3 linked regions of the Pseudoduganella albidiflava genome follow. The protein of the gene in region 3 interacts with the protein of the main gene of each other region in a pairwise test. Links are inferred from orthologs where the notes say so. Each region holds a gene or a part of one and is shown on either strand. Other genes may lie near its edges.

Region 1 (7,962 bases), 3.7 Mb from region 3 along the record:
CGGCACGCTTGCGCACGGCATCGGCTTCGCCCTGCAGCTTCGCCACGGCGGCGCGGTAGCGGCCTTCGATGCGCGCCTCGGCTGCGCGCGGCACGGGGCCGCTCGCATGCCACGCGGCGGCGGCATCGCGCAGCGCCTTGCCGATCGCGCCCTGGCGGGCCTTGTCGTCGCCCTCCGGCGCGAACGCTTCGAGCTGCGCGCAGATCGCCTCGCGGGCATGCAGGTGCGCCTTGCGCTCATGGTCGGCCGCGTGGGCCGATTCCTTGCGCTTGGCAAAAATCGTGTCGCAGGCGCTACGGAATTTCTGCCACAGGGCCTGTTCCTGCCGGCGCTCCAGCGGCAGCGCCTTGGCATGGCCCTGCCAGGCTTCCTGCAGGCCGCGCAGCGTGTCCACCGTGTGCCGGTCGGCCGGGTCGAGCTTGTAGACTTCCTCGATCAGCTGCTCGCGGCGCGCCACCTCGATCGCGCGCTGCTCTTCGAGCGGCGCCATCAGCGTTTCCATGGCCTTGCCGAACGCGGTATCGAGGCGTTTCTTGTCCTTGCGGTCGATCGTGCCCAGCCGGCTCCAGGCCTGGCGCAGCCGCTGCGACGCGGAAGCCAGGCCGCGCCAGTCCTCGCGCGTGGCCGGCGAATCGGCCACCAGCGCGTTGACTTCGTCGACCATGGCCTGCGCCTTGGCGGCGTTGGCGTGGCGCTCGTCCGCCAGGTGGCGGAAGTGCGCGGCGGCCGGCGCGTAGGCGGCGGTGCAGGCGGCATCGAACTTTTCCCACAAGCTCTTCGGCGCGGCGCCGGAAACGCTGTCCAGCGCTTTCCAGCGCTCGCGCATGGCGCTGACCTTCCTGGCCAGCTCACTCATCGGCAGGTTTTGTGCGGGCAATTCCTCGACGGCATGCACCAGTTCTTCACGGGATACATTGCCGCCCCAGCGAGCCCAGGCGGACAGCCGCTTGTACTCGGCGCGCACGTGCGCCAGGCGCTCCGATTGCTGGGCCGTCAGGCGGCCCGTCTTGCTGTCCTTCAGGGTCTTGTCGTGTTCGGCGGCGGTGTGCAACTGGCCCTGGGCCAGTGCCGCGTCCATGGCCTCGACCAGCGCCATGAAGCGCTCGTTCGCCTCGCGGTCGGCCGGCGTGACCTTCTTTTCCTTCGGCGGCCGGGCCGGCGCGGCACCCGGCTGAGCTGGCTGGCCATCCACGGCAGCCCCAGGCCCGCCCTGCGCCTGGCTGTTCGCCTCGCTGGCCGCCTTGCTGTCCTGCTCGTTTCCGCCACCTTGCGCCGTGGCATCAGGCTGATCCTCTGTGCCGCCCTGCGCCGTTGCGCCGGCCGGCGCCGTTCCGCTCTTCTGCTGATTTCCGCTGTCCGGCGCCATGGCTTGCCCCTCTTCCTGTTGCGCCGCTGGTCCGGCGGGTGCCGGGGTTGCGGGGGCGGGCGGTTCGGCAGCGGCAGCCACACGGGCCAGCGCGGCGCGTGCCGCCTCCAGCGCCGCTTCCACGTCCGTCAACAGGTGCCGCGGCAGCGTGCCATGCTCGGGCCCGGCCAGCCGTGCGGCGTGCTCGGCAGCGAGCCGTTCCAGTTCCTGCATCGAGTCCTCTCCGGCGGGAGCGGCGGCCAGTTTGCGCAGCGCCGCCAGCGCATCGATCGTGGCGCGCTGCAGATCCACCTGCGCTTCCAGGCGCGCGCGCAAGGCCGCGCGCAGGCGGTCGAACTCGGCAGCCAGTTGCGGCGGCGCATCGATCACTTTCCACAGGCGGTCCAGGTCGGCCACCTGGTTCGGCGCCAGCTTTTCTTCCTGCAGCAGGCGCTGTGCCTGCGCAATGGTGGCCTCGGCCTGGCGCTGCTCCATTTGCCGGTGACGGATCGCATCGAGCCGGCCCTGCATCAGCTTGGCCACGCGGCGGTCCGTGTTGCGCACCGCGGCCTGCACCTGCTCGAGCGCCGCTTGCGACACGACATGCTCGGCCGCGGCCAGCCGCACATCGGCGAACTCGCTCTGCAGGATCAGCGCAACGGCGGCGGCTTCGTCGCCGGCCAGCGACCTGGCCAGCGCGGCCTGTTCGGCACGGCGCGCTTCCTTGCCGTCGGCTCCACCTTGCGGGCCGCCCTTGGCGGCGGGGCCGTTGCCCTGGCCACCGCCCTTGTCGCCCCGCCCGGCCTCCGCGTGTTGCCCCTGCGCGGCCTGCGATTCGGTGCCCTTGTCGCCGGGCCGCTTGAAGAGGAATTCAAACATGATGTGCTATGGATGGATCAAAACCGCCATCATAGCGCAGCACCGGTTTTCGCGGCGTCGCATCCTGCGGCCGCGACCGGCAGAACCACAGGCACGGCCGGCAACGGCTCAGTCGGCGCCGGCGACGCGCGGCAAGGCCCGGGCGCGCGCCCTCACCGCGGGCATGCGCACGTCGATCGCATCCACCGGCTCGGCCGGCGGCGCCAGCCGCGGCACGAGGGAGATCACGGTGGCGTCGTCCGTCCCGCTGCGGCGGGCCTCGGCAACCTGGGCATCGTGCGCCAGCAGCTTGTTGGCGATGGCAAACCACGCATCGCCGCAGATCGCACTGCGGGCGATGGCGAACAATTCCTTCTCTTCCTTTTCCAGCCTTTGCAGCAGGGTCGTGCAAAAGCTGTCGATCGCCTCGCAAAACGTGGCGACATGGGCGATCTGCGGGTCCTGGCCCGGGTCCCCGCCCTCCTCGTGGCGCGGCGCCGCCCGGTCTTTCAGGCGGCGCACCACGTCGAGCGCGAGGCCGTTCAGGCGCGACAGTTCGTCCAGCAACTGGTCGGCGCGCTGGGTGGCCTGGCGCAGCGCGGGGATCAGGTACAGCTCCACCTTGCGCCAGCTGCAGGCCTGGTACAGGCGCTCCAGCGTTTCGCATGCGTATTCAAGCTGGGCCAGCGTGAGGCTCTGCTGGCGGGTCAGCGTCGATTGCACGTATTTCTGGAAAGAAAGCACACTGAGCCGAACATTGGCTTGTTCGACAGAAAGCGCGACCAGCGTATAAGTGGCGGTTAACATTGTCGCTCCCGGTTTTATAGGTTTATGCGATCGTTATGTCACCTTTATGTCACCTCTATGTGACCTCCACGTGACCTTCATGTGGCCTTCATGTGACCTTCATGTGACCTTCATTTGACAATAAGCGATCGCCGGTTGTCTCCATGCGATGCCGTCGCTCGACAACTCGCAGAACCAAAGTGTAAAGAACAGCGACATGGACACTTTGACACAGCGCAAGGTTGGCTGCGGAGTTTCCGACCGGACTAAGATGAATTCCCATGCAATGGGACGACCAGCGCCACGGTGCCCGGCTCGTTCCCCGGCTGCACCGTGCCGCCGAACCGGCGCACCAGTTTCTGCACTCCAACATTTTCAGCCAGCGCGTCGCCTGTCAGGCTGCCGGTGCCGCGCGCGCGGAAATAGTCGACCAGCTTGCGGAACAGGATCACCCCCAGTCCCTTGCCCTTCAAATCCGAGCGCACCACGATCGCGAACTCGGCGCGGCGCTCGTCCGGATCGGCCACCGCGCGCACCACGCCGAGCGTTTCGGCGGTGCCATCGGCGCCAGGCCGCGTGGCGATGAACGCCATCGCGCGGTCATAGTCGATCTGCGTAAGCCGCGCCAGCTGCGCCGGCGGCAGTTCGCGCAACGCGGAAAAAAAGCGCAGCCGCACGTCTTCCGGATCGAGCGCGGCGAAGAAGCGCACGTGGGCCGGCGCATCCTCGGGCCGGATCGGCCGCAGCACCAGCGGGGCGCCTTGCCAGTCCACCGTTTCGGCCAGTGCCTGCGGGTAGGGCCGGATCGCCAGCGCGGATTCGGGGCGCGGCGGGCCGAGCACGATGCGGGCACCCAGCGCGGCCAGCGTGGCGCCGCGCGGATCGCCCGCCGCCACCACCTGCACCGGATCCAGTTCCAGTTCGACCACGTCGGCCAGGTCCGTCACCAGGTCGGCCACCTGTACCAGCGCGCGGCACACGGCTTCCGTGCCGCCGAGCGCGGCACCGGCGCGGGTGCGCGCCACGATATCGCGCGCCAGTACCATGTTCAACGGCGGCAGGCCGGCGGCCCGGTCGCGCGCCACGCGGCCGGCGGCGCCGCCCAGCCCGAATTCGAGGGCCGGGCCGAATACGGGGTCCGTGTGCACTGCGATGCGCAGCAGCGGTGCCTCGCCGGCCGCAGGTTCGCCGGACGGCAGGCCCGATTGTCCGTCACATTGCCCGCCGCATTGCACCCCGCCCTGCACGCCGTAGGCAGACAGCACGCTGGCGCATTCGCCATCGTCCAGCGTGGCGCGGCCGGCATGGCGGGCAGCGGCCACGATGGCGCGCGCCGCCGCCCGTTCCGCTTCGCCGGCGGCCGGCACTCCGGCCGGCACCTCGATCAGCAAGGCCTGGTTGCGCCGGTACTGCACGATCTGCCGGAATGCCCGCACCGCTTTTTCCGGCGTGTCGTAGGTGGCCAGCCCGGCATCGGCGAATACGGCCCGCGCATCGGCCGCCTCGTCGCCGCCCAGCCAGCATGACAGCACGGTCTGCCGCGCCGCGCGCACCAGCGGCGCCAGCGCGCGCGCCACGTCGCTGCTGCCGGCGGCCGGCGTGGGCACGTGCACCAGCAGCAGCGCGTCGGCCTGCGGTTCGTCGAGCAGCGCACGCACCGCCGCCACGTGCCCGGCGGTGTCCGCGCGGGCGCCGATATCGAGCGGGTTGGCGGCCGCCACGCCTTCCGCCGCCACCGGTTTCAGCGCGCGCAGCGTGGCCGGCGACAACGGCGCCAGCTGGCCGCCGGTCCACGCCAGCGCGTCGGTGGCCAGCAGGCCCAGGCTGGCCGCGTTGCTGACGACGGCCAGCCGTTCGCCGCCCAGCGGGCGGGCGCGCGCCACTGTCTGCACCGCGTCGAACAGGTCGGCCGACGAATACACGCGCAGCATGCCGGCGCGGCGGATCGCCGCATCCACCACCAGGTCTTCGCGCCCGTCCCCGCGGCCCGACTTGAGCACCACGACCGGCTTGCCGCGCGCGGCGATGCGGGCGGCCGACATGAACTTGCGTGCACCATTGCGTGTCCCGCCGATACTCTCGATGTGCAGCACGATGGCCTGCGTGTCGGCATCGCCGGCCAGCCAGTCGAGCAGGTCGGCCACGTCGACATCGCCGCCCTCGCCCACCGAGACCACGCGTGAAAAACCGATCTGGTGCTGCCGCGCCCAGTCCAGCACGGCCGTCATCAGCATGCCCGATTGCGACACGAAGGCGGTGCGGCCCGTCCGCGCGCCGGTGTGCGCGACGCTGGCGTTGACGCCCGCCGCCGGGCCGATCAGCCCGATGCCGCCCGGGCCGAGGATGCGCAGCAGGTGCGGCCGCGCGGCCTTCAGCATGGCCGTGCGCAGCTGCGGCGGCAGCGCCGTCAGCACGATCGCCGCGCGGGTGCCGCGCGCGCCCAGTTCCGCCACCAGGCCCGGCACCGTCTCGGGCGGCGTGCAGATCACGGCGAGATCCGGCGCGGCCGGCAGCGCCGCCACCCTGGCATGGCAGGGGATGCCGAGCAGCGTGTCGTACTTGGGATTGACGGGCCACAGCGCGCCGGCGAAGCCGCTGCCGGCCATGTTGTCCAGCACCGTGGTGCCGAGCCGCCCTGGCCGCCGCGATGCGCCGATGATGGCCACGGAGCGCGGTTCGAACAGGCGGTCGAGGTGGCGGATGCTCATGGCGTCACCAGCGCGCGAAGTGCTGTTCGGTGACGCCGGCCAGGTTGCTCACCATGCGCTTCGGCGCGTCGGGCGCGCTGCGCACCCAGCCGGAGAACGTGCCGAGCGGCTGCACATAGCGGTTCGCGGCGATGCGCAGGTTGCGCTGGTCGCGCCGCGCGGCGACGGGCGTGAACACGAGGTCGAGGCAATCGTCCTCGGTAAACACGCGCCACGGTTCCAGCGGATCGTCGGCCGCATGGATGAAGCGGGCCGGCCCCAGCGGAAACAGGCCGCCGTCCAGCCACAGCGCATTTTCGTGGGCGCCGAAGAAGCCGGCCTGCAGGTTGAAGCCCACGCCGGCGCCGTGGCCGGAAGCCCAGCGCCAGGCCGTGCGCCGCGCCAGCAGTCCATTCGAATAGTCGATGCTGGCGGTGCCGCCGTGCAGCGGGTACTCGCCGCGCCACGTGCGCGCCTCGCCTTCCAGCGGCAGGCCACCGGTCTTCTGCGTGGCATGCACGGCACCGCCCTTGACGAGGCCCGAAGCGACCAGCGCCGGCGCCGGCGCGGTGCCGAAGCAGGCATCGATTTCCAGCCAGGGACTGCGCAGCGACAGCCCGGCCGGCCCCAGTTCGATGAACACGCCGCGGCGCGAGAAGGTGCTGGTGCCGCCCGCGTCGGCGGCCAGCGAGGCCGAGAAGCGCCCGGGCCAGCCATCCTGCGCGAAGTTGGCCAGCATGTCGCCGTCGCCGCGCTCGAAGGCGTAGGCGAAACAGCTGGTCATCCAGCCCAGGTCGGCGATGGCGACGGCGCAGAACATCTGCTCGGCCGCCAGCGCCACGTAGTGCCAGCGCTTGTGGTGCAACCGGCGCCACAGCGCGCCGCGCGCGTACGGCGGCGCCAGGCGCTCCCAGTCGCAGCCGCGCAGGATGCCGGCATGGCGGCCCAGCACGGGCTGGCCGTCGGCACCGACGATGCGTTCCGGCGCGGGCGGCAGCATGGCGGGCACGGCATTCATGCGCCGCGCTCCGCGGCCGGCAAATCACATGGCCAGCGCGCACATGGCCAGCGCGGCAACATGGGGTTCAATTCTGTCAAGGCGATGGTTCCTCTGGTGAGCAGCCCATTCTAAGGGATGTTGGCGGTGCGCCGCACCGTTCCTGCTGAACGCGGCGATTCCGGGCAAAATACTGGCGGGTAAGCAATCATCAGCCAGCAGCGCAGCAGTCAGCCGAACGTTCAGCCCGACAAGCAGCCCGACAGGCAGCCCGACAAGCCAAACAATCAGCGGAGAACCGGTGGGGAAGGATGGAATGAGCGCATGGCGCGAGCTGTACCGGGCGGCGCTGCTGCCGGCATTCGCGGCCGTGGTACTGGCGGCGATGTGGGCCGCGGTGTACTGGCAGGTGCGCCAGGAACGGGCCGCGGCACGCCACGAGGCGGTGTTGCAGAGCCACGCGCAGGCCCGCACCCTCGCCGAGAACACCGGCTTCCTGCTGCGCCAGGTCGAGCACGCGACGCATTTGTTCAAGCTGAAGTTCGAGGAAACCGAAGGCGCGTTGCGCGTGCAGGATTTCGGGCGCCGCGATGGCCTGCTGGCGTCGCTGCTGCCGCGCAGGCTGGCGCTGCCGGTCGCATTGTACGGAGCGGATGGCCGGCTCGCCGCCAGCCTGCATGGCAGGTTCGCCGCGCAGGCCGGGGCCGAAGGCTGGTTCCGCGCCCTGGCCGGATCGCACAGCGACACGGCGCAGTTTTCCAATCCGGCCGCCGGCGCTTCGCATGCATGGCACATCCGCATCGCCCGCCGCCTCGATGGCGCGGGCGGGCGCTTCGCCGGCGCCGTCGTGATACTGGTCGACCCGGCGCTTTTCGTCGACGACTACGATCGCCTGGAGCCCGGGCCGGGCGGCTATGTCGGCCTGCTGAGCAGGGATACCGGCCTGTCGACCAATCGCATCGACGAGCGCGTGTTCAATGACGGCACGCTGGCGTTCAGCGCGGCGCGCGGCGATGCGGCAGGCGGTGCGGAGGAAGCCGTGGCGCGGCGCCCGGTCGACGGCACCGAACGCATCTACGCCTTCCGCGACATGCCCCGCTTCGCGCTGACGGCCGTCGTCGGCCACGCGAAGGCGCATGCGCTGGCCCGCTTCGAGCGGCGCCGCGCGATCTACGTGGCCGCCGCCGCCATCGCTTCGGCCGTCGTGCTGGCCTTCGTGGCGGCCCTGATGCAGCAGGCGCGGCGCCTGCGCGACAGCACGCAGGCGGCGCACGAAGCGCAGCGCCAGC
Region 2 (7,743 bases), 4.6 Mb from region 3 along the record:
AATTTCGGGTTGGCCCCCATCACGCGCTCTTCCCAGGTGACCAGGTTCAGGTCCTGGTTGTTGAGCACCATGACGACCAGCTTGCCGTTGCCCCAGCGCTGCCAGTACTTGGCGATCGTGATCAGGCCATTGATGCCGTTCATCTGCATGGCGCCATCGCCGACCAGCGCGATCACGTGGCGCTCCGGGTGGGCGAACTTGGCGGCGATCGCATACGGCACCGCGCAGCCCATCGTGGACAGGCCGCCGGAGACGCTGGTCATCATGCCGCGCCGGATCTTGACGTCGCGCGCGTACCAGTTGGTGGCCGAGCCGGAATCGCCGACGATGATGCAGTCGTCCGGCAGCCGCGGCGACAGTTCCCAGAATACCCGCTGCGGGTTGATCGGATTGGCTTCGTTCATCGCGCGGCCTTCCAGCACGCGCCACCAGCGCTCGACGTTGGCGCGGATGTCGTCCTGCCACTGGCGCTCGGTCTTGCGCTGCAACAGCGGGATCAGCGCGCGCAGCGTTTCGCGGGAATCGCCGATCAGGTTGAATTCCATCGGGTAGCGCACGCTGGCGCGGCGCGCGTCGATGTCGATCTGCACGCCGCGCGCCTGGCCTTCCTTCGGCAGGTGCTCGCTGTAAGGGAAGTTCGAGCCCACCATCAGCAGCGTGTCGCAGTCGTTCATCATGTCGTGGCTGGGCTTGGTGCCGAGCAGGCCGATGGTGCCGGTGACGAAAGGCAGGTCGTCCGGCACCGCGGCCTTGCCCAGCAGCGCCTTGGCGATGCCGGCGCCGAGGATGTCGGCCACTTCGATCAGCTCGTCGGTGGCATGCAGGGCGCCGGCGCCGGCCAGGATCGCGACTTTCTTTCCTTCGTTGAGGATGCGCGCGGCCTGCTGCAGCGCGGCCTGCGGCGGCACGTGGCTGCGGGTCAGGGCGCCGATGCCCGAGACCACGGTGCCGTGCTCGCGCGGCGGCTTCGGAACCGCGGCCAGCTCCTGCACGTCGTTCGGGAAGATCAGGCAGGTAACGGCGCGTTCTTCCTTGGCGATGCGGAAGGCCCGGTCGATCAGGTGGCGCACCTGGGCCGGGTCGGTGGCCATGTGCACGTATTCATGGGCGACGTCCTTGAACAGCGCCTGCAGGTCGACTTCCTGCTGGTAGTCGCTGCCCATCGACATGCGTTTTTGCTGGCCGACGATGGCCACCACGCCCTGGTGATCGAGCTTGGCGTCGTACAGGCCATTGAGCAGGTGCACGGCGCCGGGGCCGGAGGTGGCCAGGCACACGCCCACTTCGCCGGTGAACTTGGCGTGCGCGGTGGCCATGAAGGCGGCCATCTCCTCGTGCCGTACCTGGATGAATTCGATCGTTTCCTGGCGGCCGAACGCACCCATGATGCCGTTGATGCCGTCGCCGGGATAGCCGAACACGCGCCGCACGCCCCATTCGCCGAGGCGTTGCAAGAGGAAGTCGCCCACCGTATCTGCCATGTCGTTCTCGCTCGATTAGTCAAGAAAAAATGATAAGTCGATGGCCGGGCGGCAGGCGCACGCAAGCATTGCGGTGCACCATCCGCCCCTTCGCGAGGCCCCGCCGGCGCCATGGTTTGGGAGTGAAAAGTGAGCTTTGATGCAACGCAAAACCGTATAACCCAGCCGTTTGAAAACGTTGTTCAAGCGGGACGATCCGCTTAAAAAAACAGCAGAGAGAACGAAAACCGGGTGTATATTGGTCCCACAACAACCACGGAACAGGAGACGCAAGATGGATATGGAACCGGACGACCGCACCGGGCGCTATGTTGGCTTCGGTATCAGCCTGGGTGCAGCGATCGGCTGCGCGATCGGTGTTGCAATGGGCAATTTCGCGATGGGCATCGGCCTCGGTGTCGGCCTCGGCAGCGCCGTGGGCGCCGGGCTGGCGCGACGGCGGCCCTGAGCCTGCGAACATGATTCGCGTACTTCCATGACGCGCTTCCCGTGACGTCATCGACGGCTGCTTCGGCGGCCGTTGTTGTTTGCGGGGTCGGGAGGGGTGTGTCGAAGCCCGGTCGACTCGAGCGTTATGCGTTCCATCGACGCCAAAATCCGGGACGGACCCTGTTTTTGAGGAAGTTTCCCGAAAAACAGGGTCTGTCCCTGATACCGCTAAGTTAAGCGTTACCCGATACGTTGGAAGCGCATGCTTTCACCCCAACAGCGAAGGGCTGGGGTCAGACCCGCCGGGTCTGCCCCCGGAATTTGCACTTGGGGTGGACTTATCTAAGCGGCATTAGGCTCCGTCCCGGATTTTCGTAAGCGGTACATCCCCATTTTCCAGGCGACCTTGACGTAAAAAAGGCCGCTTCCGAAGAAGCAGCCTTTTCAGGTGCAGCTGGCCGAAGCCGGCAGTTACCGCATGATTACATCATGCCGTCCATGCCGCCCATGCCACCCATGCCGCCCATGCCACCCATGCCGCCGGCTGGCTTGTCTTCCACCACTTCCGCCACCATGCAGTCGGTCGTCAGCATCAGGCCGGCGATCGATGCGGCGTTCTGCAGTGCCGAACGGGTGACCTTGGCCGGATCCAGCACGCCCATTTCAACCATGTCGCCATAGGTGCCGTTGGCGGCGTTGTAGCCGTAGTTGCCGGTGCCGCCCAGCACAGCGTTGACCACCACCGACGATTCTTCGCCGGCGTTCTGCACGATCATGCGCAGCGGCTCTTCCATCGCGCGCAGCACGATCTTGATGCCGGCTTCCTGGTCAGGGTTGTCGCCCTTCACGGTCAGCGCAGCGCGGGCACGCAGCAGGGCCACGCCACCGCCAGGAACGATGCCTTCTTCCACGGCAGCGCGGGTGGCGTGCAGTGCATCTTCCACGCGGGCTTTCTTTTCCTTCATTTCGACTTCGGTGGCAGCGCCAACCTTGATCACGGCAACACCGCCGGCCAGCTTGGCCACGCGCTCTTGCAGTTTTTCACGGTCGTAGTCCGAGGTCGCTTCTTCGATCTGTGCGCGGATCTGGCGAACACGGCCTTCGATGCCCGCGGCTTCGCCGGCGCCGTCGATGACGATGGTGTTCTCCTTGCCCACTTCGATGCGCTTGGCCTGGCCCAGTTCTGCCAGCGTCACTTTTTCCAGCGTCAGGCCGACTTCTTCAGCAACCACCTGGCCGCCGGTCAGCACGGCGATGTCTTCCAGCATGGCCTTGCGGCGGTCGCCGAAGCCAGGAGCTTTCACTGCGCAGGTCTTCAGGATGCCGCGGATATTGTTGACCACCAGGGTCGCCAGCGCTTCGCCTTCGATGTCTTCGGCGATGATCAGCAGCGGACGGCCGGCTTTCGCCACTTGCTCCAGTACCGGCAGCAGGTCGCGGATGTTCGAGATCTTCTTGTCGAACAGCAGGACGAACGGGTTTTCCAGGACAGCAACCTGCTTTTCCTGGTTGTTGATGAAGTACGGGGACAGGTAGCCGCGGTCGAACTGCATGCCTTCCACGATGTCCAGCTCGTCGTTCAGCGACTTGCCGTCTTCCACGGTGATGACGCCTTCCTTGCCCACTTTTTCCATCGCTTCAGCGATGCGCTCGCCGATCGAGTAGTCGGAGTTCGCGGAGATCGCGCCAACCTGGGCGATTTCCTTCGAGGTGGTGCATGGCTTGGCGATCTTGGTCAGTTCTTCGACGGTGGCGGCGACGGCCTTGTCGATGCCGCGCTTCAGGTCCATCGGGTTCATGCCGGCGGCAACGAACTTCATGCCTTCGCGCACGATGGCTTGTGCCAGCACGGTCGCGGTGGTGGTGCCGTCGCCGGCGTTGTCGGAAGTCTTCGATGCGACTTCCTTCACCATCTGCGCGCCCATGTTCTGCAGCTTGTCCTTCAGTTCGATTTCTTTCGCGACCGAGACACCGTCCTTGGTCACGGTCGGGGCGCCGAACGAGCGCTCCAGCACGACGTTGCGGCCTTTCGGGCCCAGGGTGACCTTGACCGCGTTGGCCAGGATGTTGATGCCTTCAACCATTTTGGCGCGCGCTGCGTCGCCGAAAATCACTTCTTTAGCTGCCATGTTGGAAATCTCCAGATTCTATGTAAGGGGTCGGCCGATTACTTGTTGACGATCGCCAGGATGTCTTCTTCGCGCATCACCAGCAGCTCTTCGCCATCGACCTTGACGGCCTGGCCGGAGTATTTGCCGAACAGGACGCGGTCGCCGACTTTCACTTCCAGTGCGCGCAGCGTGCCATTGTCGGCAACCTTGCCGTTGCCCACTGCCAGCACTTCACCCTGATCCGGCTTCTCGGCGGCGGCATCAGGGATGATCAGACCGGATGCGGTCTTGGTTTCCTGGTCCAGGCGTTTGACGATGACGCGATCGTGCAAAGGGCGAAGGTTCATACAAAACTCCTTATGTGTACAGTGAGGTTGATTCGTTGTTAGCACTCTCGACTAACGAGTGCCAACAATTATAGGGATGGTCCTAAGTGATTTCAAGAGAATTCATATTGGGAAAATTTCTATCGGCGGTAGCGCTCGCAGCGGGAGGCCGGAAAGCCCCGTTTGTGTTTTGACAAAGCTTCGCCGGAGGTGCACACTGTCCGTTCGCATTCGGAAGCATTCATCAAACGTGCATTGAGTTGCTGCATCAAGTTGCACAGCATCAGGGTGCACGGCATCAGGTAGTACTTCATAAGCGTTGCACTGTATTAACGTTGCAGGGATTGCAAGCATTAAACGTTGCATTGTCTAGCGGAGGCTGCGATGTTCCAGACGAAATTCCCCAGAGACCTGCATGCGCCGGAATGGGTGCGTGTGGCGATCAACGTGGCCGCCGGCGCGGCGTTGGGCGTGCTGGCTGGCGCCATGCTGTTGCTGGCGCTGGGCACGGTTACCTGACTCGCCCGGCAGTCCTGGCATGCCGCCATCCGGCGGCATGCATGTCGGCTACCTGCGTCCGATACTTGCTTCTGCTACTACTTACTCCGGCTACTACTTACTTTTCTGCTGCTACCTGCTTCTGTTGCTGCATCGGCCATCTCATGGGCCACCTCGTCCGCCATTTCACCGGCTACTTCGTCCGCCATTTCACCGGCTACCTCATCCGCTACCTCATCCGCTACCTCATCCGCTATCCCGCCCGTCTTCCTTGTAGCGGCGTTCTGCCATTAAGATGTAATTAAGTAAAGAACCGTCCCGATTCGGTTGACCACGTTATCGCGCCGCCCTATAGTGGCGGGATGATTGCAGACTTCCAAGAACTTTCCGACAAGATCGAGCAGTTGGCCGAGCTGGCGCTCTCGTTGCGGCGTGAAAACGCCCAGCTGCGCCAGGCCAATGCCGCATTGGTGGCTGAAAACCTGGGATACCAGAAGCGCCTGGCCGAAGCGCATGCGCGCGTGTCGGCACTGCTGGAACATATCCCTCCGCTGGAAACGGCAACCCCCGAGCAAGAGGACCTCCAGTCATGAGCAACGTGGACGTCAATATCCTGGGTTCGTCGTACCGCCTGGTCTGCAAGGACGGCGAGGAACGCGCATTGCGCGAAGCGGCGGCCCTGCTGGACAAGAAAATGACTACCATCCGCGACACGGGCAAGGTGAAGGGCAACGACCGTATCGCCGTGATGGCGGCGCTGTCGATGGCCGCCGAATTCCTGACGGCCAAGGCGCCGGCCGGCCCGCTGTCGGAGATCTCGCTGCTGGAAGTCCAGCACAAGATCGCCGCGATGCACCGGGTGCTCGACGGCGCGCTGACCCCGCAGGAAAATCTCTTCTGACGCACGATAGGACTTTCCCTGACGGCGTTTGAGGAGTAAACTGCGTCCTACCCTGCGGTGTTCGAGAAGTGCCATATATTCCTTGAACCATTAACACGCATAGGTCGCGGAACATTGTTCGGCGGGTGTGAGCGTCGCTAGTCCGATGAACCCGAAGTTGAACTGACTGTGGCCGCCTTGAACCGTTAGGTTCAGGATGCCGGCATGACGGCACAGGCGGGGCCCTATATGAAGTACTGAAAGCGGTTGTTGCACCGGAAGGTGCGCAGCCGCTTTTTTACGTCCCGCTTTTTTACGCCCGCCGTTTTCACGTCAGGAGCAAGGCAGATGCCGAAACAGTACTGGCTGATGAAGTCCGAACCCGACGACGTCAGTTTCGACGACGTGCTCGCATCGAAGAACCAGACCACGTCCTGGTACGGTGTGCGCAATTACCAGGCCCGCAACTTCATCCGCGACGCCATGCGGGTCGGCGACGGCGTGCTGTTCTATCACTCCAGTTGCGCGGTGCCGGGTATCGCGGGCATCGCCGAAATCGCCAGCATGCCGTATCCGGATGCCACGCAGTTCGATCCGGCCAGCCCGTACTACGACGCCAAGGCCACGCAGGAAAACCCGCGCTGGACCGGCATCGACGTCAGGGCCGTGAAGCAGGGGCGGTACGTGGAGCTGAAGGAGTTGCGCAGCCACCCCGAGCTGGAGAACATGCGCCTGCTGGCCAAGGGCAGCAGGCTGTCCGTGATGCCGGTGGAAGCGGACGAGTGGCGCTTCATACTGAAGCTGATCGGCTGAAGCGCCAGCCGGAAGACTGGCGGCGCAGGCGTGCCGCCCTGCGCATGCGGCGACAATGCGCTACGCGTGCGCCGGCGCCGCGCTGTAGGTATTGCGCCGGTACGACCACACCAGCATCGCGATGGCGGCCACGATCATCGGCAGCGACAGCACCTGGCCCGACGTGACCGGCAAACCCAGCACGGTGATTTCCCAGTCCGGCGTGCGGAAGTACTCGGTGAAGAAGCGCGCGCAGCCATACAGCAGCGTATACATGGCGCCCACCGCGAGGCGCGGGCGGGCATGGCGCGCGAACATCCACAGGATGATGAACACGAGGATGCCGTCCACCAGCATCTGGTAGATCGGCGACGGATGGCGCGGCAGCGCATCCACGTTCGGCCAGATCATCGCCCAGGGCAGGTTCGGGTCGAGTACCGGGCGGCCCGGCAGTTCCGCGTTGATGAAATTGCCGAGGCGGCCGGCGGCATACCCGAGCGGCACCATCGGCGCGATGAAGTCGTACACGTCCAGCAGGTTGCGCTTCGCCTTGCGCGCCCAGAACCACATCGCGACCAGCACGCCGATGAAGCCGCCATGGAAGCTCATGCCGCCATGCCAGACCTTGAAGATTTCCAGCGGCGTGGCGAACAGGTGCGGCTGGTAGAAGATCACTTCGCCCAGCCGGCCACCGAGTACCACGCCCAGCATGCCGTAGAACAGCATGTCGTCCAGGTCGTGGTTCTTCCAGCCCAGGGCGGCGATGTGCGGCTGCCGGATGCGCACGCGGCCCAGCGCGATGAACAGCGCGAAGGCCAGCACGTACATCAGGCCGTACCAGTGGATCGCCACCGGGCCGAGCTGCAGGGCGACGGGATCGGGCATCGGGTGAATCAGCATCAGAGTCTCTTTCTCATCAAGTCCAGGAAGCCCTTGAGGACGGGGGAAGTATTGTCGCGGCGCCAGGCCAGGCCCGTTTCGACCAGCGGGGTGGCCTGCGCCAGCGGGCGGTATTCTACTCCCGGCCGGCGCAGGTTGGAGACCGATTGTGGCACAAGGGCGATGCCCATGCCGGCCGACACCAGGCTGACGATGGTCTGCATCTGGATCGCTTCCTGGCCGATGACCGGGGTGATGCCGGCGGCGCGGAATACGGCCAGGATGGCGTCGTACAGGCCCGGCGAAATCGCGCGCGGGAAGATGATCAGCGGCAGTGGCGGCATTGC
Region 3 (7,730 bases):
GGGGGTAGCCGGTGAAGGCTTTATCGCCCAGCACCACGGATGCCAGGCCGCGGAACAGCGACACGGTACCGATCGTGACGACGATGGCCGGCAGGCCGAAGCGCGTCACCAGCACGCCGTTCAGCGTGCCGCATGCCACGCCAGTGGCCAGCGCCACGAACAGCAGCGAGGCGGGCGGGAAGCCGGCGTTCATCGCCAGCCCCATCGCCACCGACGACAGTGCCAGGATGCCGGCCACCGAGATATCGATCTCGCGGCAGATGATCAGCAGCGCCATCGGCAGCGCGATCAGCGCCTTCTCGCTGAAGTTGAAGGTGCCGTCCGCCAGGTTATACGGATCGAGGAAGTGCGGCAGCAGCATGCCGTTGGTGACGAAGGCCAGCAGGAACAGCAGCGCCAGCAGGGTTTCCCATTTGCCCAGCACGCCCTTGATGCCCAGCTTCGGCTGGTCGAGGATGGTGTACCGGGATTTGCCGGCGGCCGGCGGGTTCGCGGGTTCGGTCGTATTGGTGGTGGCGGTCATGGTGTTCACGCGGCGCTCCGGACAGGTGCGGTTGGCGAGGAGTGATTGTCGAGGTGCAGCGGCAGGATCTGCCGGCCTTCCTTCTTGCGGTCGCGGGCGTTGATCAGCACGGCGACCAGGATCACGGCGCCGGTCAGCGCGCTTTGCCAGAACGGCGATACCTTCACCACCGGCAGCGCGTTGCCGATCACGGCCAGGAACAGCGCGCCCAGCACGGCGCCGGCCACGGAACCGGTGCCGCCGGCGATGTTGATGCCGCCGATCACGCACGCGGCGATCACGGTGAATTCGAAGCCGTAGGCGATCTCGGTGTAGGCCACCGCGTAGCGCGCCACCCACAGGTAGCCGCACACGCCGGCCACCAGTCCGGAAATCCCGTAGGTCCACAGCAGCCGCTGCGCCATCGGGATGCCGACATAGCGGGCGCACGACGGCGCGTTACCCACCGCGTACAGGTCGCGGCCGAAGCGGCTGTGGCTGGCCAGGTACCAGGCGGCCAACACCACGATGAACGCGATCCACACCAGGTTCGTCACGCCCAGGAACTTCGTGAGCGGGAAGGCGATGAACGCTTCCGGCATCTGGTGCGACGACACCCACGCGCCGCCGGACAGCACGAACACCAGCCCGCGGTACACGCTCATCGTACCCAGCGTGACGACGATGGCCGGCAAGTCCAGGTAGCCGATAAGGTAGCCGTTGACGAGCCCCAGCACGAGGCCGAGCGCGGCGGCGGCCAGCACGATCACGGGCAGCGGCAGGCCAGGATTGTTGGCGGCCAGCAGGGCGGCGGCCATGCCCGACAAGGCGAGGTTCGACGCCACCGACAGGTCGACGCCGCGCGTGACGATCACCAGCATCTGCGCCAGCGCCAGCATGACCAGCAGCGTGCTGTCCGTCAGCAGGTTGGCCAGGCTGGCACCGGTGATGAACACGGGTGCGCGCATGCCCACGCCGATGATCAATACCACGATGGACGCGGCCAGCAGCATTTCCCTTTTCATTGCTTTCACGCCGCTTCCTCCAGCACGGCGCCCGAGGCGGCCGCGCAAACATTCTCCGGTGTCGCCTCGCCGCGCGCATACACGCGCTCGACGCGGCCCTGGTGCATCACCACGATGCGGTCCGACAGCCCCAGCACTTCCGGCAGTTCGGACGAGACGAGGATCACCGACAGGCCCTGCTGCACCAGTTCGCCGACGAAGCGGTGCACCGCCGCCTTCGAGCCGATGTCGATGCCCTTGGTCGGTTCATCGAGGATGATCACTTTCGGATTGGTGGCCAGCCACTTGCCCAGCACGACCTTCTGCTGGTTGCCGCCGGAAAGTTCGGACACGTTCTGGCGCAGGTGGTGCGCCTTCAGTTCCAGCTGCTCGCTGTACAGCCGCGCCACCCCCAGCGACTCGCGTTTGGCTTTCCCGCCGCGCAGGAACCAGCCCATCTTGTCCAGGATCGGCAGCGTGATGTTGTGCAGGATCGGCATCGTCAGGTGCGCGCCCTGGTGCTGGCGGTCTTCCGGCACGTAGGCGATGCCGTGCGCGATGCCCTCGGCGGCGCAGCCGATCTTGACTTCCTTGCCGTCGATGAGCACCGTGCCGCGCGATGGTTTCGTCAGCCCGAACAGGGCCTGCATCACTTCCGAGCGGCCGGCGCCCACCAGGCCGTAGAAGCCCAGGATCTCGCCCTTCTTCAGCGAGAAGGAGACGTCGTCGAATTCGGTGGGATGGCAGAAATTCCTTACTTCGAGCAGCGTGGCGCCCGGCGTCACGTCCGCCTTCGGATACGCCTGCGTCACGGCGCGGCCCACCATCAGCGACACCAGTTCGCCTTCGGTGATGTCGGCCAGCACGCCTTCGGTGATGTAGTGGCCATCGCGCAGCACCGTGTAGCGGTCCGCCACGGCGTAGATCTCGTCGAACTTGTGGGTGATGAAGATGATGGCCGTGCCGGCCGCCTTCAACTGATTGATGATGCGGTACAGCTCACCGATCTCGCGCTGCGACAGCGCGGCGGTCGGCTCGTCGAGGATCACCACGCGGGCATCCTGCGACAGGGCGCGGGCGATCTCGACGAAGTGGCGCTGCGCCACCGACAGGTCTTTCACCTTCGTGCGCACAGGTAGCGGTACCTCGAGCCGCGCGAACAGCTGCTCGGCCTCGCGTTCGATGCGGCCCCAGTCGATGCGGCCACCCTTTTGCGGCTGGCGGCCCACGTAGATGTTCTCGGCCACGGTCAGCTCGTCGAACATCACGCTTTCCTGGTGCACCGCCGTGATCCCGGCATGCATCGCATCCTGCGCGTTGGCGAACTGCACGCGCTGGCCATTGAGCGTGATGGTGCCTTCGTCCGGCTGGTAGATGCCGGTCAGCGTCTTCACCAGGGTGGACTTGCCCGCGCCGTTCTCGCCCAGCAGGGCCATGACTTCGCCGGCGCGCACCGTGAGTGCCATTTTATTGAGCGCGGTGATGCCGCCGAAGCGCTTGCAGATGCCCTCGAGGCGCAGCACGGCCTCGCCCGCCGGGATGGCACTCCCGGCAGGTGTGTTCGTTGTCTGTTGCATGGCTTAGAAGATCTTGGCGAATTTGTCGACGTTGTCGCGGTTGTACGTGAACGGTTCGGCCATCGCGGCCTCGCCTTTCGCGTCGATCGCGATATTGCCCATCCGGCCCGCGGCGAACTTGCCGCCCGCCTTGGCATCGGGCGCGCCCTTGACGAAGTCATACGCGGCATAGGTGGCCGCGTAGCCCAGGTCGATCGGATTCCAGATCGCGAATTCCTTCACGGCGCCGCTCTTCACGTGGCCGGCCATCTCGGAGGGCAGGCCCAGGCCCGTGACGAACACCTTGCCGACCACGTTCTCGTCGACCACGGCCTTCGATGCCGCCACGATACCGACCGTGGTCGGCGCGATGATCGCCTTCAGGTTCGGGTAGCTGCGCAGCAGGCCGATCGCCTCGCGGTAGCTCTTGTCGGACTGGTCGTCGCCATAGGTGGTGGCCACCAGCTTGAGCTTGGAGAATTCGGGCGTGGCCAACTGCGACTTCATCACGTCGATCCAGATATTCTGGTTGGTGGCCTGCGCCGAAGCGGACAGGATCGCGATCTCGCCGGCGCCGCCAATCGAGCCGGCCGCCATCTGCAGCTGCTTGCGGGCGATCAGTTCGGCGTTGGAAGGATTCAGCTGCATCAGCCGGCCTTCCTGCGCCAGGCCGCTGTCGAACGACACCACCTTGATGCCGCGCTGCATGGCCTTCTTGGCGATCGGCACCAGCGCATTCGGATCGTTGGCGGAAATCACGATCGCATCGACCTTCTGGCTGATCAGCGAGTTGACGATTTCGATCTGCCCTTCGGCCGACGGCGTGGTCGGGCCGGTGTAGATGATTTCCACGTCCTTCAGCTGGCCGGCAGCTTCCTTGGCGCCCGTGTGGGCCGCATCGAAGAAGCCGTTGCCCAGGCTTTTCACGACCATCGCAATGCGGATTTTTTCACCATTCGCGCCACCGGCACCGGCGGCGGCGTTGTCGCTCTTCTGGCCGCAGCCCGTCATGCAGGCCGCGCTGACCGCGGCGGCCAGCGCCGCGTAGATAAAAGTCTTGCGTTTCAATGTGCAGCCTCCGGATGGAACAGCGATGATGCGGGGAAGTCGTAGCCGTGCGAGAACTGCAGCGACGCCACCTGGGTCGGCACGGGCTCCGGCTGCACGGTCACGACTTTCACGCCGGACTGCTCGAGCAGCTGGACGGCGGCATCCGACGCATTGGTATCGGTGATCACGCACGACACCCGATCGAGGCCGCACAGGATCAGGCCGGCCTTCTTGGCGAACTTGGAGCTGTCCGCCAGCACGATCAGTTCCTCGGCCTGGCCGATCAGGCGCTTCTCGGCCTGGATCAGCAGCGGGTCCGCTTCCATCAGGCCCAGCAGCGACAGGCCATACACGCTCATGAACATCTTCGCCGCGTAGTGGTGCTGCGTGATGTCGTTGTCGAACGGCGAAAGAATCACGTTCTGCTCACGGTACACCTTGCCGCCCGGGAGGATCACTTCGTTTTCCGACGACAGCAGCAGGCGCTCGGCCATCAGGAACGAGTTGGTGAGGATCTTCAGGTGCTTGTCGACCAGGAAGTCCGCCATCATGAACGTGGTGGTGCCGCCGTTGATGACGATGGTTTCGCCTTCCTCGCACATGCCGGCCGCGTAGCGGGCAATGGCGCGCTTGCGGTCGGCAAAGCACTGGATGTTGTGTTCGAAGGTTTCGCTCGTGAGCGTGAGGTTGCGCTTCTTCTGCGCCAGGTTCGCCGCGCCGCCGCGGGTGCGGGTCAGCAGGTTGCGCGCGGCCAGCCAGCTGATGTCGCGGCGCACGGTGGCGGGGGAAGCGCTCAGCCATTCGACCAGCTGGGGAACGCTGGCATTCTGGTGCTCGGCGAGCAGTTTGAGCAAACGTTTACGGCGCTTGTGATTCACCATGTTTCCGTCTCCTTGTCGTGATCCTACTTCGCGGCGGATGCCGGGAGTGGTCTATTTATTAAGGGCAAGCCTAAACCCATTCAAAGTGACCGGTCAATCATCCTGCGCTCAAATGTATGATTTTTTCCAAAATGCCTTGTCACGTTCTGATCATTTCGCTCAAGTAAATGATTAATTCATTCTTGGTCACGATGTTGATCGCTTGTGCATTGACACCCCCGAGGGCTCTGATTTCTACTGACTCCGCTTGCTTGACCGGCCGGAAAATGAGCGGAAACGGGGGCAAAACCGAATGCAAATCAACGATGGAGACCACATGAACCAACCGAAGCAGAAACAGCCCATCACGTCGCTGTGGGATGACGCGAAGGCCGCAACGATGAGCGAACCGGAGCTGCTGCTGTACCGCTCCAATTTGCTGGGCTCGGACCTGCGCATCACCAACTTCGGCGGCGGCAACACATCGGCCAAGGTGATGATGGAAGACCCGCTGACGGGTGAACAAGTCGAGGTACTGTGGGTCAAGGGCTCGGGCGGCGACCTGGGCAGCATCAAACTGGATGGCTTCTCGACGCTGTACCTGGACAAGCTGCATGCGCTGAAGAAGCGCTACCGCGGCCTGGAGCACGAAGATGAAATGGTCGGCTACCTGCCGCACGCCACGTTCAACCTGAACCCGCGCGCCGCATCGATCGATACGCCGCTGCATGCCTACATCAACAAGAAGCATGTCGACCACATGCACCCGGATTCCGTGATCGCGATCGCCGCGACCGCCAACAGCCGCGCGCTGACGGAAAAGATCTTCGAAGGCGTGCTGGGCTGGCTGCCATGGAAGCGCCCCGGCTTCGACCTGGGCCTGGACCTGGAAAAACTGTCGACCGAACAGCCGCAGCTGAAAGGCATCATCCTGGAAGGCCACGGCCTGTTCACCTGGGGCGACACCGCCAAGGAAGCCTACGAAACCACGCTGGCGATCATCAAGCGCGCCGAGGAATGGCTGGAAGCGAATATCGCGCAACCGGTGTTCGGCGGCCAGAAGCACCAGTCCCTGCCGCCGGCCGAGCGCGCCGCGTTCGCCGCGAAACTGATGCCCCTGCTGCGCGGCAAGATCAGCAAGACCGAATACAAGCTGGGCCACTTCGAGGATTCCGACACGATCCTGGAATTCGTCAACAGCGCCGACCTGGCACCGCTGGCGGCGCTGGGCACCTCGTGCCCGGACCACTTCCTGCGCACCAAGATCCGCCCGTTCGTGGTCGACTTCGACCCGACCAAGCCGGACTTCGATGCCGTGGCCGCCGGCCTGGACGACGCGCTGGAAGCCTACCGCGCCGACTACACCGCGTACTACAACCGCTGCAAGCGCGACAACTCGCCAGCGGTGCGTGACGCCAACCCGATCATCTACCTGATCCCGGGCGTGGGCATGCTGTCGTTCGCGAAGGACAAGGCCACCGCGCGCATCGCCGGCGAGTTCTATGTCAACGCGATCAACGTGATGCGCGGCGCGAACGGCGTCGACAAGTATGTCGGCCTGCCGGAGCAGGAAGCGTTCGACATCGAATACTGGCTGCTGGAAGAAGCAAAGCTGCAGCGCATGCCGAAGCCGAAATCGCTGGCCGGCCGCATCGCGGTCGTCACCGGCGGCGCCGGCGGCATCGGCCAGGCGGTGGCGAAGCAGCTGCTGTCCGAAGGCGCCTGCGTGCTGCTGACCGACATCGACGGCGGCGCGCTGGAAGAGGCGAAAAGCTCGCTGGCCAAGGTGGCCGGCAAGGACAACGTGGCCACGATCACCGGCAATATCACCAGCGAAGAGCAGGTGGAAGCCGTGTTCACCGAGTCGGCGCTGCGCTTCGGCGGTGTCGACCTGCTGATCTCGAACGCCGGCATCGCTTCCTCGGCACCGCTGGAAGACACCACGCTGGAAGTGTGGGACCGCAACCAGGACATCCTGGTAAAAGGCTACTTCCTGGCCAGCCGCGCCGCCTTCCGCATGATGAAGACGCAGAAGCTGGGCGGTTCGATGGTGTTCGTCGCCTCGAAGAACGGCCTGGTCGCCTCGGCCGGCGCATCGGCCTACTGCACCGCGAAAGCCGCCGAGATCCACCTGGCGCGCTGCGTGGCGCTGGAAGGCGCACCGCTGGGCATCCGCGTCAACGTGGTCAACCCGGACGCCGTGATCAAGGGCTCGAAGATCTGGGACGGCAAGTGGAAGCAGGAACGCGCCCAGTCGAACAAGATCGAGGCGGACGACGTGGAAGCCTTCTACCGCGACCGCAGCATGCTGAAGCGCTCGGTGCTGCCGGAAGATATCGCCGAAGCCGTGTACTTCCTGTCCAGCGACAAGGCCGCGAAGAGCACCGGCAACGTGCTGAACGTGGATGCCGGCAACGCCGGTGCGTTCACGCGCTGATCGCTGTTCAGCCGACGCATCCAGCAGACGCATTTAGCAAGATAATACCAATAGCCAAACGCAAGCCGCCGCGCCCCGTCGCGGCGGCGGTACTTGAAGGAGACGAACATGACCGACATTAAGAATCCCGTGATCGACGCTAATATGGTGGCCGAGCACAACGCGCAGCAGCAGGCGGACCTGCAGGCGGACTACGACGCGCTGGGCGGCATGCTGGCGCGCCGCGGCGTCGACATCGAGAAGCTGACGGCGCTGGCCGGCACCTTCGCCGTGGCCGTGCCGAGCTGGGGCGCCGGTACCGGCGGCACCCGCTTCGCCCGC

What was found.
Region 1: the proteins of EYF70_RS22740 (region 3) and EYF70_RS07550 interact in binary tests that used the Escherichia coli proteins (3 or more experiments, as listed by UniProt). The link is inferred for Pseudoduganella albidiflava from one-to-one orthologs.
Region 2: the proteins of EYF70_RS22740 (region 3) and groL interact in binary tests that used the Escherichia coli proteins (3 or more experiments, as listed by UniProt). The link is inferred for Pseudoduganella albidiflava from one-to-one orthologs.

The regions. Positions count from the first base shown.
Region 1 is NZ_CP036401.1:1,751,336-1,759,297, reverse strand. Bases 2,977-6,068 are described here. They hold EYF70_RS07550 (bifunctional acetate--CoA ligase family protein/GNAT family N-acetyltransferase), read right to left. Parts: upstream 5,698-6,068; coding sequence 3,256-5,697; downstream 2,977-3,255. Other genes in these bases: EYF70_RS07545 (DUF2804 domain-containing protein), read right to left, coding at 5,702-6,068; EYF70_RS07555 (hypothetical protein), read right to left, coding at 2,977-3,010. Also shown: EYF70_RS07560 (DUF349 domain-containing protein), read right to left, coding at 1-2,224; more of EYF70_RS07555, read right to left, coding at 2,333-2,976; more of EYF70_RS07545, read right to left, coding at 6,069-6,694; EYF70_RS07540 (diguanylate cyclase domain-containing protein), read left to right, coding at 6,990-7,962. UniProt on the Escherichia coli protein: Catalyzes the acetyl-CoA-dependent acetylation of lysine residues of a large number of target proteins. Acetylates RNase R in exponential phase cells and RNase II.
Region 2 is NZ_CP036401.1:888,461-896,203, forward strand. What follows is about bases 1,717-4,589. They hold groL (chaperonin GroEL), read right to left. Parts: upstream 4,040-4,589; coding sequence 2,393-4,039; downstream 1,717-2,392. Other genes in these bases: EYF70_RS30985 (glycine zipper domain-containing protein), read left to right, coding at 1,756-1,929; groES (co-chaperone GroES), read right to left, coding at 4,078-4,368. Outside these bases: EYF70_RS03730 (thiamine pyrophosphate-requiring protein), read right to left, coding at 1-1,481; EYF70_RS31815 (hypothetical protein), read left to right, coding at 4,732-4,866; EYF70_RS03745 (hypothetical protein), read left to right, coding at 5,208-5,438; EYF70_RS03750 (cell division protein ZapA), read left to right, coding at 5,435-5,746; EYF70_RS03760 (EVE domain-containing protein), read left to right, coding at 6,074-6,538; lgt (prolipoprotein diacylglyceryl transferase), read right to left, coding at 6,599-7,417; EYF70_RS03770 (LysR family transcriptional regulator), read right to left, coding at 7,417-7,743.
Region 3 is NZ_CP036401.1:5,465,071-5,472,800, reverse strand. Bases 3,061-5,920 are described here. They hold EYF70_RS22740 (DeoR/GlpR family DNA-binding transcription regulator), read right to left. Parts: upstream 4,994-5,920; coding sequence 4,127-4,993; downstream 3,061-4,126. Other genes in these bases: EYF70_RS22735 (bifunctional rhamnulose-1-phosphate aldolase/short-chain dehydrogenase), read left to right, coding at 5,310-5,920; rhaS (rhamnose ABC transporter substrate-binding protein), read right to left, coding at 3,087-4,073; EYF70_RS22750 (sugar ABC transporter ATP-binding protein), read right to left, coding at 3,061-3,083. In the rest of the region: EYF70_RS22760 (ABC transporter permease), read right to left, coding at 1-523; EYF70_RS22755 (ABC transporter permease), read right to left, coding at 529-1,527; more of EYF70_RS22750, read right to left, coding at 1,533-3,060; more of EYF70_RS22735, read left to right, coding at 5,921-7,409; rhaI (L-rhamnose catabolism isomerase), read left to right, coding at 7,518-7,730. UniProt on the Escherichia coli protein: Represses ulaG and the ulaABCDEF operon. Two ulaR binding sites have been identified in each promoter.